One region of the Microbulbifer sp. JSM ZJ756 genome, then DNA from elsewhere that is predicted to be linked to it. Evidence: predicted binding sites of a transcription regulator. Region 1 holds the regulator's gene; the other holds the start of a gene.
The links. The regulator LexA, encoded in region 1, represses DNA repair genes until DNA is damaged. The targets are predictions, from matches to a motif close to ACTGTNTNTANANACAGT.
Positions count from the first base shown of each region.

Region 1 (5,279 bases):
GCCTGCATCCGCCGGCGCTAAAGTCTCGCTTATGACTTCTCCGTATCCGCCCGCAACATGGCCGCAGCTGCGGGCACGAGGCGGTCGAGTGTTTCCGGCAGGCTGCTTTGCGCGTCGAAATCCTCCCTGAGGATAGCGTCGATGGCATCAAAGCTCGAAAGGGTAAAGATCGTCGCCCCCAGCATAAAATAGAGCCGCCAGTAGAAAGTGACCGGGTCGATTCCCGGCAATGCCTGGCTCAGCAGGCCGGCGAAACGACGATAGCTCTCGCCATAGCGGGACACGATATAGCGACGCAGGTGGCCCTGGTGTTGGGTATAGGCCATGCCCAGCAGGCGCATGAACCGCTGGGGATCACGCCCCTCCGCCGCCAGGCTCGCCACACCGCCGCGGAAGAGGCTACCCAACAGCTCCTCCACTTCCAGCTTTTCGCCTGCAGCCACCCGCCGGTCCAGGTCTGCGGCCAGGGTCTCTGTAAAGGGCGTCAAAAAACGCTCAAACACCGCCTGGATCAGTTCTTTTTTTGACCCGAAATGATAATTTACCGCTGCGAGATTGACCCCGGCGGTACTGGTAATGGTGCGCAGTGAGGTCTCCGTGAAGCCACGTTCGGCAAACAGTACCTCTGCGGCATCCAGAATCCGACTGACCGTATCTGTCTGGGTCATACAAATTCAAACCAACAATTTAAACACTTGTTTTGATCTGGCTGAGATTAGCACACTTGTATCCGAAAAATCGCGGGTACTGAAGGCGGCAGGCAGACATTAGATTGGAAGTCAAACGCAAGGGGACAAGGATCATGGCACATAGCCACCCTGACATAGGCAACTGGTTCGAGATGCTGGAGAGCGGACAACTGTTCGAGGTGGTCGCCCTCGACGACCTGCACAGGACAATCGAAATCCAGTACCTCGACGGCACCCTCGATGAGCTGGACATGGAGCAATGGCAGGTATTGCCGCTGGCTCCGGCTCCTCCACCCGAAGACGCCAATATCGCCTATGGCATGACCGCACGGGAGCACAGCCCCAGCTCCAGCGATCCCGGCATACCCGAAGAGCAAAACCCGCTGGATTACCTGGAGGGAGAGAGCTTCAGCGGTACCGATGAATCCCTCTGAAGCGAATGACTACTGCTCGCGCTCGCGGATGTAGTCGATAATAATTTCTGCCGCCTCATCGACGGTATCGACAACATGGAAGAGGTCCAGGTCGGATGCGTCGATACATTTGCTCTGCAGTACCGTATCCACCAGCCAGTCGCGCAGGCCCGCCCAGTAGCGGCGCCCTACCAGAACAATCGGGAAATGAAGGACTTTCTGCGTCTGCACCAGGGTCAGGGCCTCGAAGAGCTCGTCCAGCGTGCCGTATCCGCCTGGCAAGCCGACAAACCCCACGGCGTGCTTTACGAACATGAACTTGCGCACAAAAAAGTAGCGAAAGTGGAGGCTGATATCCTGGTATGGGTTGGCCGTCTGCTCGAACGGCAATTCAATATTGAGGCCGATGGATGCCCCCGGCTGCGGGTGTGCCCCGCGATTGCAGGCTTCCATCAATCCCGGCCCGCCGCCGGTGATTACCGAGATTCCCTCCGCAGCCAACAGCTCCCCGAGCCGTACTCCCTGTTTATATTCCGGGCTTTCTTCGGTAAACCGCGCGCTGCCAAATACGGTCACCGCACCAGTCAGCGCAATCAGGCGCTCTATTCCATCCACCAGCTCGGACTGGATACGCAGGACGCGCCAGGCCTCGGGCATCTTGGCATCTAACATTCCACTTTCCCTGTTCTGTCGCGTTTCTCAACGCTTGTTATTTTGTCGGTTCTTCCCTGTCTCTCCCTCCAATGTAGCAGTATGTGACGACAGCGCTGTGAATTTGCGCCGGGGGTAAATCTGTATATAATCACAGCAACTGTATAAAAATACAGACACACGACCAGGTGAATCTATGACCAATCTCACGGCCCGCCAATCCCAGGTACTCGAGCTGATCAAGACCTACCTCGATGAAACCGGCTATCCCCCTACCCGCGCGGAAATTGCCCGGCAGCTGGGGTTCCGATCCCCCAATGCCGCCGAAGAACACCTCAAGGCGCTGGCCCGCAAGGGTGCCATCGAAATGGTGGCGGGAGCCTCCCGCGGAATCCGTATACCCGATTATCACCCGGGGTTGCCGATCGTCGGTCGTGTAGCAGCGGGTAACCCGATACTCGCCGAGGAAAATATCGAGGATTACTGTGACCTGCCCACAGACTTCTTCCACCCGCCGGCAGATTACCTGCTGCGCGTCCACGGAATGAGTATGCGGGATGCGGGAATTCTCGACGGCGACCTGCTGGCCGTGCAGCGCACTGACCAGGTACGCAATGGGCAGATCGTTGTCGCCCGGATTGAGGACGAGGTAACCGTCAAGCGCTTCCGCCGCAAGGGCAACCAGGCAACCGTGCAACTGCTGCCGGAGAACGAGGAATTCGATGTAATTCAGGTAGATATGCGCGACAAGCACTTTGTCATTGAGGGCCTGGCCGTGGGCGTGATCCGGCAGAGTCCCTGACCCGGGCACACTCTGTAACGACGAACCCCCTGCCCTCCCAGTTGGGCAGGGCCTAACCCCCTATCTTCTCAGCAACCCACGCCTTCGCACTATTCCGCGGGTTTCGTATAGTCCCGCGGGTACCTGCCGCCGTCCGTAACTGTCACCAGCATCAGCCACGCACACGCGTCTGCGCCCCTGGCGTGCGCCCGGGCAGGACGGCGCGGCGGCCTGGCACAGTTCAACAGCCGGTTCGAGATGGGTATCAGGTGGGCCCAGTGAGGGGCTGGAGGGTATTGGATGGGCGACCAGCAGCAGCATCGGCTGTGTTGCCGCACCGCTGGCCGGCCCCGGCGAGGGGATCAGTGGATTGTGTGGTTAACAGGCTCCAATTCCTCTTCCTCGAGGTATTCGGCCGCAATCTCATCAATATTCTGCACGGCGTCGATGCCGGCTTCCAACATGGCACGGGCCACTGCAATCTTGTGCTCGCGCAAGAATTCAGAGCTGGCGTCCGAAAAATGAATACGCACCAGCGGATCCTCCTTCTCCCCGGCACGGCGCAGGGCGACATCGCCGTTGGCGAGTTCGATAATTTCAAAAGTTTCGGAGGACATTCGCTTCTCCTGCAACATCAAGTTTTGCGCAGTGTAACACAGGGAAGGAGGTAGAATCAGTGTACGGGAGGCTCCGGACTGCCCCGCGGGCCTGGGGCGGCCAGGGCTGCTGCAGCCGGAGCGCAGCAGGCAGTTGCTGGATCGCGGCCCCCGGGTTGGCCGCTAATACTCTTCCATATGCGCTCGCTGGCGCCGGATTAGCTCCACCATCGACTCCCGCCAGTTCCGCAGGGCATCCAGGTCAGGGGCGGCAGATTGCCGTGAAAGGTCGCGAAGGGGAATTACCTGCGCCGGGGAGCCCGCTCCATTGCCTTGCGAGGCGCGGCTACCGGAGAATTGCCATAACCCCAGCCAGGCCGCTTCTATACCCGCCAGCCAGCTCTCCGGGTCCCCTGCCAGGGCCTCCAGTTCGGCCGCCTCGGAAGACGACATACCGCGGGAGGCAGCATCACGGGCGAGCTGCCCCGGCGACTCCGGCTGGCTGCCCAGTTGCAGCTGGTGCGCCAGCTCACACAGGAACGCCCGGTATGCCAGCCACAGTTGCAACACCACGGCATCCTGCACGGCAGCCTGGTGCAGCCCCCCTGCGGGAGCGGACTCAAGCAGTAGCTGGCTTTTGCGCAATGCCGCGGCCACGCTGCCGGTGTAGGGGTTGGCCATAGACCCTACTTGTCCTTGGCGGCGGCTTTCTTGCGTGCCGGCTTGCGTTTGGTCGCCGCTTTCTTGGTCGCCGCCTTCTTGGTCGCTTCCACCTGCCACTTGCCATCGCGATAGAACGCGCGCCAGCCGGTGGCCTTGCCGTCTTCCTCGGACTGTACGTACTGCTCCTGGGTCTTGCGACTGAAGCGAATTACCGTATCGCGGCCCTGGTCGTCCTCGGTGGGCGCCGAGAACAGGTAACTGTACTTGGGATCGATCTCATCCTTGTGCGGCAACACCTCTTTGACCAGCGGTGCCCGCGTCTCGCGGTTCTTGGGGAACTGGCTGGCAGCAAGGAAAAGCCCCGAGGCACCGTCGCGCAGGATATAGTGGTCTTCCACCTTCTGGCAGGGCAGTTCAGGCATGGGCACCGGATCCATTTTGGGCGGTGCAGGCTGTCCATTCTTGAGCAGCTTGCGGGTGTTCTTGCACTCGTCATTGGTGCAGCCAAAGTACTTGCCGAAACGGCCCGACTTGAGCTGCATGTCGCTGCCACACTTGTCACATTCAATCACCGGGCCATCGTAACCCTTGATCTTGAAGGTGCCCTTCTCTACCTCGTAGCCATTACAGTCCGGGTTGTTGCCGCAGATATGGAGTTTGCGCTGCTCGTCCAACAGGTAACTGTCCATGGCCGTGCCGCACTTGGGACAGCGCCGCTTCTCTCGCAACTGGCGGGATTCCGCGTCCTCGTCCTTGTCAGCATCCACTGCCTCGTCCCCGGACACCAGGTTCATGGTGTTGGTGCATCGTTCCTTGGGCGGCAGCGCATAGCCGGAACAGCCCAGGAAAACCCCGGTGGAACCGGTGCGGATCTGCATATGGCGCCCGCACTTACTGCACTCGATATCGGTGTCTGTGGGCGTATTGCGGCGCATGCCGCCCTCTGCCGCCTGGGCTTTCTCCAGGCGCGAGGAGAAGTCGGAATAAAATTCGTTGAGCAGGTCCTTCCAGCCCTTGTCACCTTCGGCGACAGAGTCCAGTGACTCCTCCAGGCTGGCGGTGAACCCGTAATCCATCAGGTTCTTGAAGCTCTCGCTCAGGCGGTCGGTGACGATGTCCCCCATCTTTTCGGCATAGAAACGGCGGTTCTCGAGCCGCACATAGCCGCGATCCTGGATGGTGGAAATAATCGATGCATAGGTCGAGGGCCGGCCGATACCGCGTTTTTCCAGCTCTTTTACCAGCGCCGCCTCGCTGAAGCGCGCCGGCGGCTTGGTGAAATGCTGTTTCGGGTCGAGTTTCTTCAGGGCCAGTTTTTCACCGACCTTGACGTCCGGCAGCACCGCATCCTCTTCTTTCTTACTGGTCTGCGGGGCCACCTTGAGGAAACCGTCAAAACGGATAACACGGCCACGGGCACGCAGCTCGAAGTCCCCGGCGGAGACGACAACCGAGGTCGAGGTAAACTGTGCCGGGGTCATCTGGC
Region 1 is NZ_JBISER010000001.1:497,860-503,138, forward strand. It holds gene ACH6CX_RS02175 (TetR/AcrR family transcriptional regulator) at 30-668, opposite strand; gene ACH6CX_RS02180 (DUF6763 family protein) at 803-1,123, shown strand; gene ACH6CX_RS02185 (TIGR00730 family Rossman fold protein) at 1,133-1,774, opposite strand; gene lexA (transcriptional repressor LexA) at 1,950-2,555, shown strand; gene ACH6CX_RS02195 (hypothetical protein) at 2,897-3,151, opposite strand; gene ACH6CX_RS02200 (DUF6586 family protein) at 3,314-3,811, opposite strand; gene topA (type I DNA topoisomerase) at 3,817-5,279, opposite strand, start outside.

Region 2 (5,279 bases), on a different contig from region 1:
TCACCACCAGGTGCTTGGGACCGGAGGCATCTGCGGTGATGTACGGCAGGTTGACCTCGGTCTGCTGGCTGGAGGAAAGCTCGATCTTGGCTTTCTCGGCCGCTTCCTTCAGGCGCTGCATGGCCAGCGGGTCGCCTTTCAGGTCGATGCCCTGGTCCTTCTTGAACTGCTCTGCCAGGTAGTCGATCAGGCGCAGGTCGAAATCCTCACCGCCGAGGAAGGTGTCACCATTGGTGGACAGCACCTCGAACTGCTTCTCGCCGTCGACATCGGCAATCTCGATGATGGAGATATCGAAGGTACCACCACCCAGGTCGTAGACCGCCACGGTCCGGTCACCGCCCTGCTTGTCCAGGCCATAAGCCAGCGCGGCCGCGGTGGGCTCGTTGATGATGCGCTTTACGTCCAGGCCGGCGATGCGGCCCGCGTCCTTGGTGGCCTGGCGCTGGGAATCATTGAAGTAGGCCGGGACGGTGATCACCGCTGCATCGACGGTCTCGCCCAGGAAATCCTCGGCGGTCTTCTTCATTTTTTTCAGTACTTCGGCGGAAACCTGCGGCGGCGCTTTCTTGTCGCCCTTCACTTCTACCCAGGCATCACCGTTATCGGCCTCGACGATGCTGTAGGGCACCATCTTGATGTCCTTCTGCACCACATCGTCCTTGAATTTACGACCGATCAGGCGCTTGACCGCATACAGGGTATTCTGCGGGTTGGTAACCGCCTGGCGCTTGGCAGACTGGCCCACCAGGATCTCGTTGTCATCGGTGAACGCCACGATGGACGGGGTGGTGCGATCGCCCTCGGCGTTCTCGATCACGCGCGCCTTGTCACCATCCAGGACTGCCACACAACTGTTGGTGGTTCCCAGGTCGATGCCGATAATTTTTCCCATCAGTATGTTCCTCACTTTTTCGCCGCTTCCCGCCCGATACCGGCGGGAGCGCAAGTTTTCGTTCAGTTGCCAGCTATATTGGTGCCGGCCTTACAATTTCAAGGGGCTTTATGCCCGATCCTCTGCCCGGGCTGCCCGATTCTCCGGGCCTGCCCCCGACAAAGGGGTGTGCAGTCACGACGGGGACTTGCTCACCACTACCATTGCCGGCCGCAACAGGCGGCCGTTCAGTACATAGCCCTTCTGGAATACATCCAGCACCGTATTGGGCTCCACATCACCACTGGGGACCTGGGTCATGGCCTGGTGCCGTTCCGGGTCGAATGGCTCGCCGGCCGGGTTCACCACTTCCACGGAATGCTTTGCCAGGGTGTCCACGAAGGACTTATGGGTCAGCTCGATACCCTCGATGATGGCCTTGTTGGCCTCGTCCTCGCGGTCGATGCTGGACAGCGCCCGCTCCAGGTTGTCCACCACCGGCAGGAAATCCTGCAGCAGCTTCTCCACGCCGTACTTGTGCGCCCGCTCCACATCCTGCTGGGCGCGGCGGCGCGCGTTCTGGGCCTCGGCCTGTGCGCGCATGGCCAGGTCCTTCTGGATCGCCAGCTGCTCCTGCAGGCCCAGGATCTCCCCCTTGAGTGCCTCGGGGCTGTCGGGCTCCGCGTGCAGGGCCTCCTCTGCCTCGTGCTGCTCTTCGGGGGAGGGTTCCTCTACCTCGGCACTCGCACTGGTTTCCTCGGCTGCCGCCTCTTCCGCGGTCAGTGCCTCGGGATGCGGCGTCCCCTCGTCAATCTGATCTTCTTCGCTGCGCTCTCTGGCCACTGCTCTCTCCGTCGCGTCGACTGTCAGTTGGTTCAAATATGATGTCCGCCGGGGGCGCCAAGCCGGGCGTGCCATGCCGGGCGGACAGTGCAGGTGTATATGGGGCCTTGCCCATGCAGTTCAAGGGGTTATCCCGGAAACTCGCCACGCGCCCCGCCAGCGCGGCGCTTGACCGCCTCCCCGCGCACTGTAATGTCACCGGGTGGCGGTAGCGACCCGCCGGCGATTACTGTATAAATACACAGATAACAATTGAGCCAGAAGCGATCCCTATGTTGCTGCACCTGTCTATCAGCCAATTCACCCTGGTGGACCAGCTGGAACTGGAGTTTGGCTCCGGCACCAGCACCCTGACCGGCGAGACCGGGGCCGGTAAGTCCATCACCCTCGACGCCCTGGGCCTGGCCCTCGGCGACCGCGGCAATGCGGAGCTGGTCCGCGCCGGGGCGAAACGGGCCGACATCCACGCGACTTTCGATATCAGTGACCATCCGGAGGCCAGCACCTGGCTGGAAGAGCAGGAACTGGACACCGGCCACGAGGTAATCCTGCGGCGCACCATCAGTGCCGACGGGCGCTCCCGGGCCTATATCAATGGCCAGCCGGTGACCCTGCTGCAGCTGCGCGCCCTGGGCGAGCAGCTGATCGATATCCACAGCCAGCACGAGCACCAGTCCCTGCTCAAAAAAGACACCCACCGGCGACTGCTGGACGAGTTCGCCGGTGCCGGCGAGCTGGCTGCGGAGACCCGCATTCATTTCAAGACCTGGCAGGACCAGTACCGCCGCTACCGCAGCCTGGCGGACAGTGCCGAGGAAACCGAGGCGCGCCGGCAGTTGCTGCAATACCAGCTGGAGGAGCTGGACCAGCTGGACCTGCAAGCGGGCGAAATCGCTGAACTCGAGAGCGAGCAACGCCAGCTGGCCAATGCCGGCCAGATCCTCAGCGGCAGTTACCAGCTTGCAGCCATGCTCACCGGCGGGGAGGGGGATATCTCCGAGCACCTGCACCGGGCCCTGCAGCTGCTCACGGCCATGCCGGAGCAGTCGCCGGAGCTGACCGAGGTGGCGCAGATGCTCGACAGCGCCCGGATCCAGGTGGACGAAGCCGCCGGCACCCTGACGCGGCATATCGATCGCTTCGAGATGGATCCCGAACGCCTGGCAGAGGTGGAGGAGCGGCTCAGCGCCATTTACCAGGCCGCACGCAAGCACCGCGTGCAGCCACCGGAGCTGCCCGGGCTACAGGAGCAGCTGCAGGCGGAACTGGACGAAATTGGCGCACCGGATGCACTGGACCGGCTGGAATCCGAGTGCCGGGAACTGGAACAGGCCTACCGGGCCACCGCCGGCAAGCTGGGCAAACTGCGCGCCGGCGCGGCCGAAAAACTGGCCGCCGCGGTGAACGGGCAGCTGGCCGACCTGGCCATGCCCCACGCCCGGGTGGAGCTGGCGCTGCAGCCACAGGAAAAACCGGCGGCCACCGGCCTGGAAGAGGTGGAAATCCTGATCGCCACCAACCCCGGCCAGCCGGCACGGCCGCTGGGCAAGATCGCCTCCGGGGGCGAACTGTCGCGGGTCAGCCTGGCAATCCAGGTAGTCACCGCCCAGACCTCCCGCACCCCCACCCTGGTTTTCGACGAGGTGGACGTGGGTATCGGCGGGGCCACCGGCGATGTTGTCGGGCGCCTGCTGCGGCAACTGGGCGAGGGCCGCAACGGCCGCACCGGCCAGGTGATCTGCGTAACCCACCTGGCGCAGGTGGCGGCGCGGGCCCACCGGCAGTACCTGGTGGAGAAGCACAGCGACGGAGACGCCGCATTCGTGGCGCTGCGGGAACTCAAGGACCAGGAGCGCCGGGAAGAGATCGCCCGCATGCTGGGCGGCGAAACCACCGCACAGTCCCTGGCCCACGCCGGGGAGATGCTCTCCCGCGCCTGACGGGGGAGCATAGCGCCCCGGCTCCCGGGCCTTCCCTTTCCACTCTGGCGGGCGCCCCGGCTGTTGCAGCCGCGTGGCGGGGACAATTCACCCTACACTGATAAAAGCCGCAATTAACCGGAATTGGCGCCGAAATGCCTCTATAATTCGCCGCCAACATTCAATCTGGCTGATTTCATGCAGAGAACCATTTTCAACACACCGATTGTCACCCCGATCCTGCGCCAGGTCGCGAAGCTGTTGCTGAAACTGCACGGCTGGCGGGTGGTCGCTGACGAATCGGCGCTCAAACTGAAGAAATACGTACTGCTGGGCGCCCCGCATACCACCAACTGGGATGGCTACTACTTTATCCTCACCGCCCTCAAGCTGGGCCTGGTGCCCCAGTGGATGGGGAAGGACAAGCTGTTCAAGTTCCCGCTGGGCGGCATGATGCGGTGGTTTGGCGGCATCGCCGTGGACCGCAGCAAGGCCAATAACCTGGTCGAGGCAACGGTGGAGCAGTTCAAGCGCAGCGCCTCCCTGGTGATCGCCGTGCCGCCGGAAGGCACCCGCGGTATGGCGGAACGCTGGAAGACCGGCTTTTACCATATTGCCCGCGGTGCCGGTGTGCCGGTGGTATGCGGGTTCATCAATTTCCCCAGGAAAGAAGTGGGCATGGGGCCGGCCTTTGAAATGAGCGCCGACCTGGCCCGCGAGCTGGAACGGTTCCGTGACTTCTATGCCGACAAGATTGGCAAGTTCCCGCAGCGCTACACGCCGCCGGCGTAAGGCGCTCGGCGCAACCGATCACGACCATGGGCCGTCCCCACAAATAACGCAGCCTGCACACCCGCAGGGTGCATGGACCGCAGCGATATGCACCAGCCACGGGGCAAGGCCCGAGGCTGGTGGCCCGGGGCGCCTGACCCTAGCCTTTGGCGACTCAGCGCTTTGTGAGGTGCCAGGCCATGCAGGAACTTCCCCACCAGTACCGGGTGGCCGCCCGGGCCGATCCCGGCAGTGATGTCGAGTTATCCACAGATGGGGTTGAACCCCTGACCTCCGCGCCGCCGGTACAGTTTGGCGGGCCCGGGGATCACTGGTCGCCGGAGGACCTGCTGGTGGCAGCGCTGGCGGATTGCTTCATCCTTACTTTCCGGGCGATCGCAACATTCAAGCAACTGGAGTGGCACTCCCTGGCCTGCGAGGCGAACGGCACCCTCGACCGGCGCGACCGCAAGACACAGTTCACCGCATTTACCATCTCGGCCGAACTGGAGATACCCGCAGGTGGTGACACCGGGGAAGCGGAGCGGCTACTGCACAAGGCGGAGGAAAGGTGCCTGGTGACCAATTCGCTGGTGGCCGGGGTAACGCTCGAGGTGAGGGTCCGCCAAAGACAGGCATGAAGGGAGGGGGAGAACCCGGGTTAACAGCCGGGTTGTCGTGGCCATGGGCCGCCCCCATAGTGGGGGAGCGGCTTTCCGGTTGACCGGTCAGGAATCCTTTTTCTTCACATACAACACCAGGCTGTGCCCGGTGAGCTCATAACCGTGCTCCTCGGCGATCTGCTGCTGCAGGCGCTCGATTTCCTCATTGTGGAACTCGATTACCCTGCCGCTATCGGTACACACCATATG
Region 2 is NZ_JBISER010000004.1:80,718-85,996, forward strand. It holds gene dnaK (molecular chaperone DnaK) at 1-895, opposite strand, end outside; gene grpE (nucleotide exchange factor GrpE) at 1,070-1,717, opposite strand; gene recN (DNA repair protein RecN) at 1,990-3,657, shown strand; gene ACH6CX_RS08505 (1-acyl-sn-glycerol-3-phosphate acyltransferase) at 3,835-4,428, shown strand; gene ACH6CX_RS08510 (OsmC family protein) at 4,608-5,048, shown strand; gene fur (ferric iron uptake transcriptional regulator) at 5,136-5,279, opposite strand, start outside.
Region 2: recN (DNA repair protein RecN) is a predicted target of LexA. The motif match lies at 1,946-1,963, and genes of this name have one in related genera.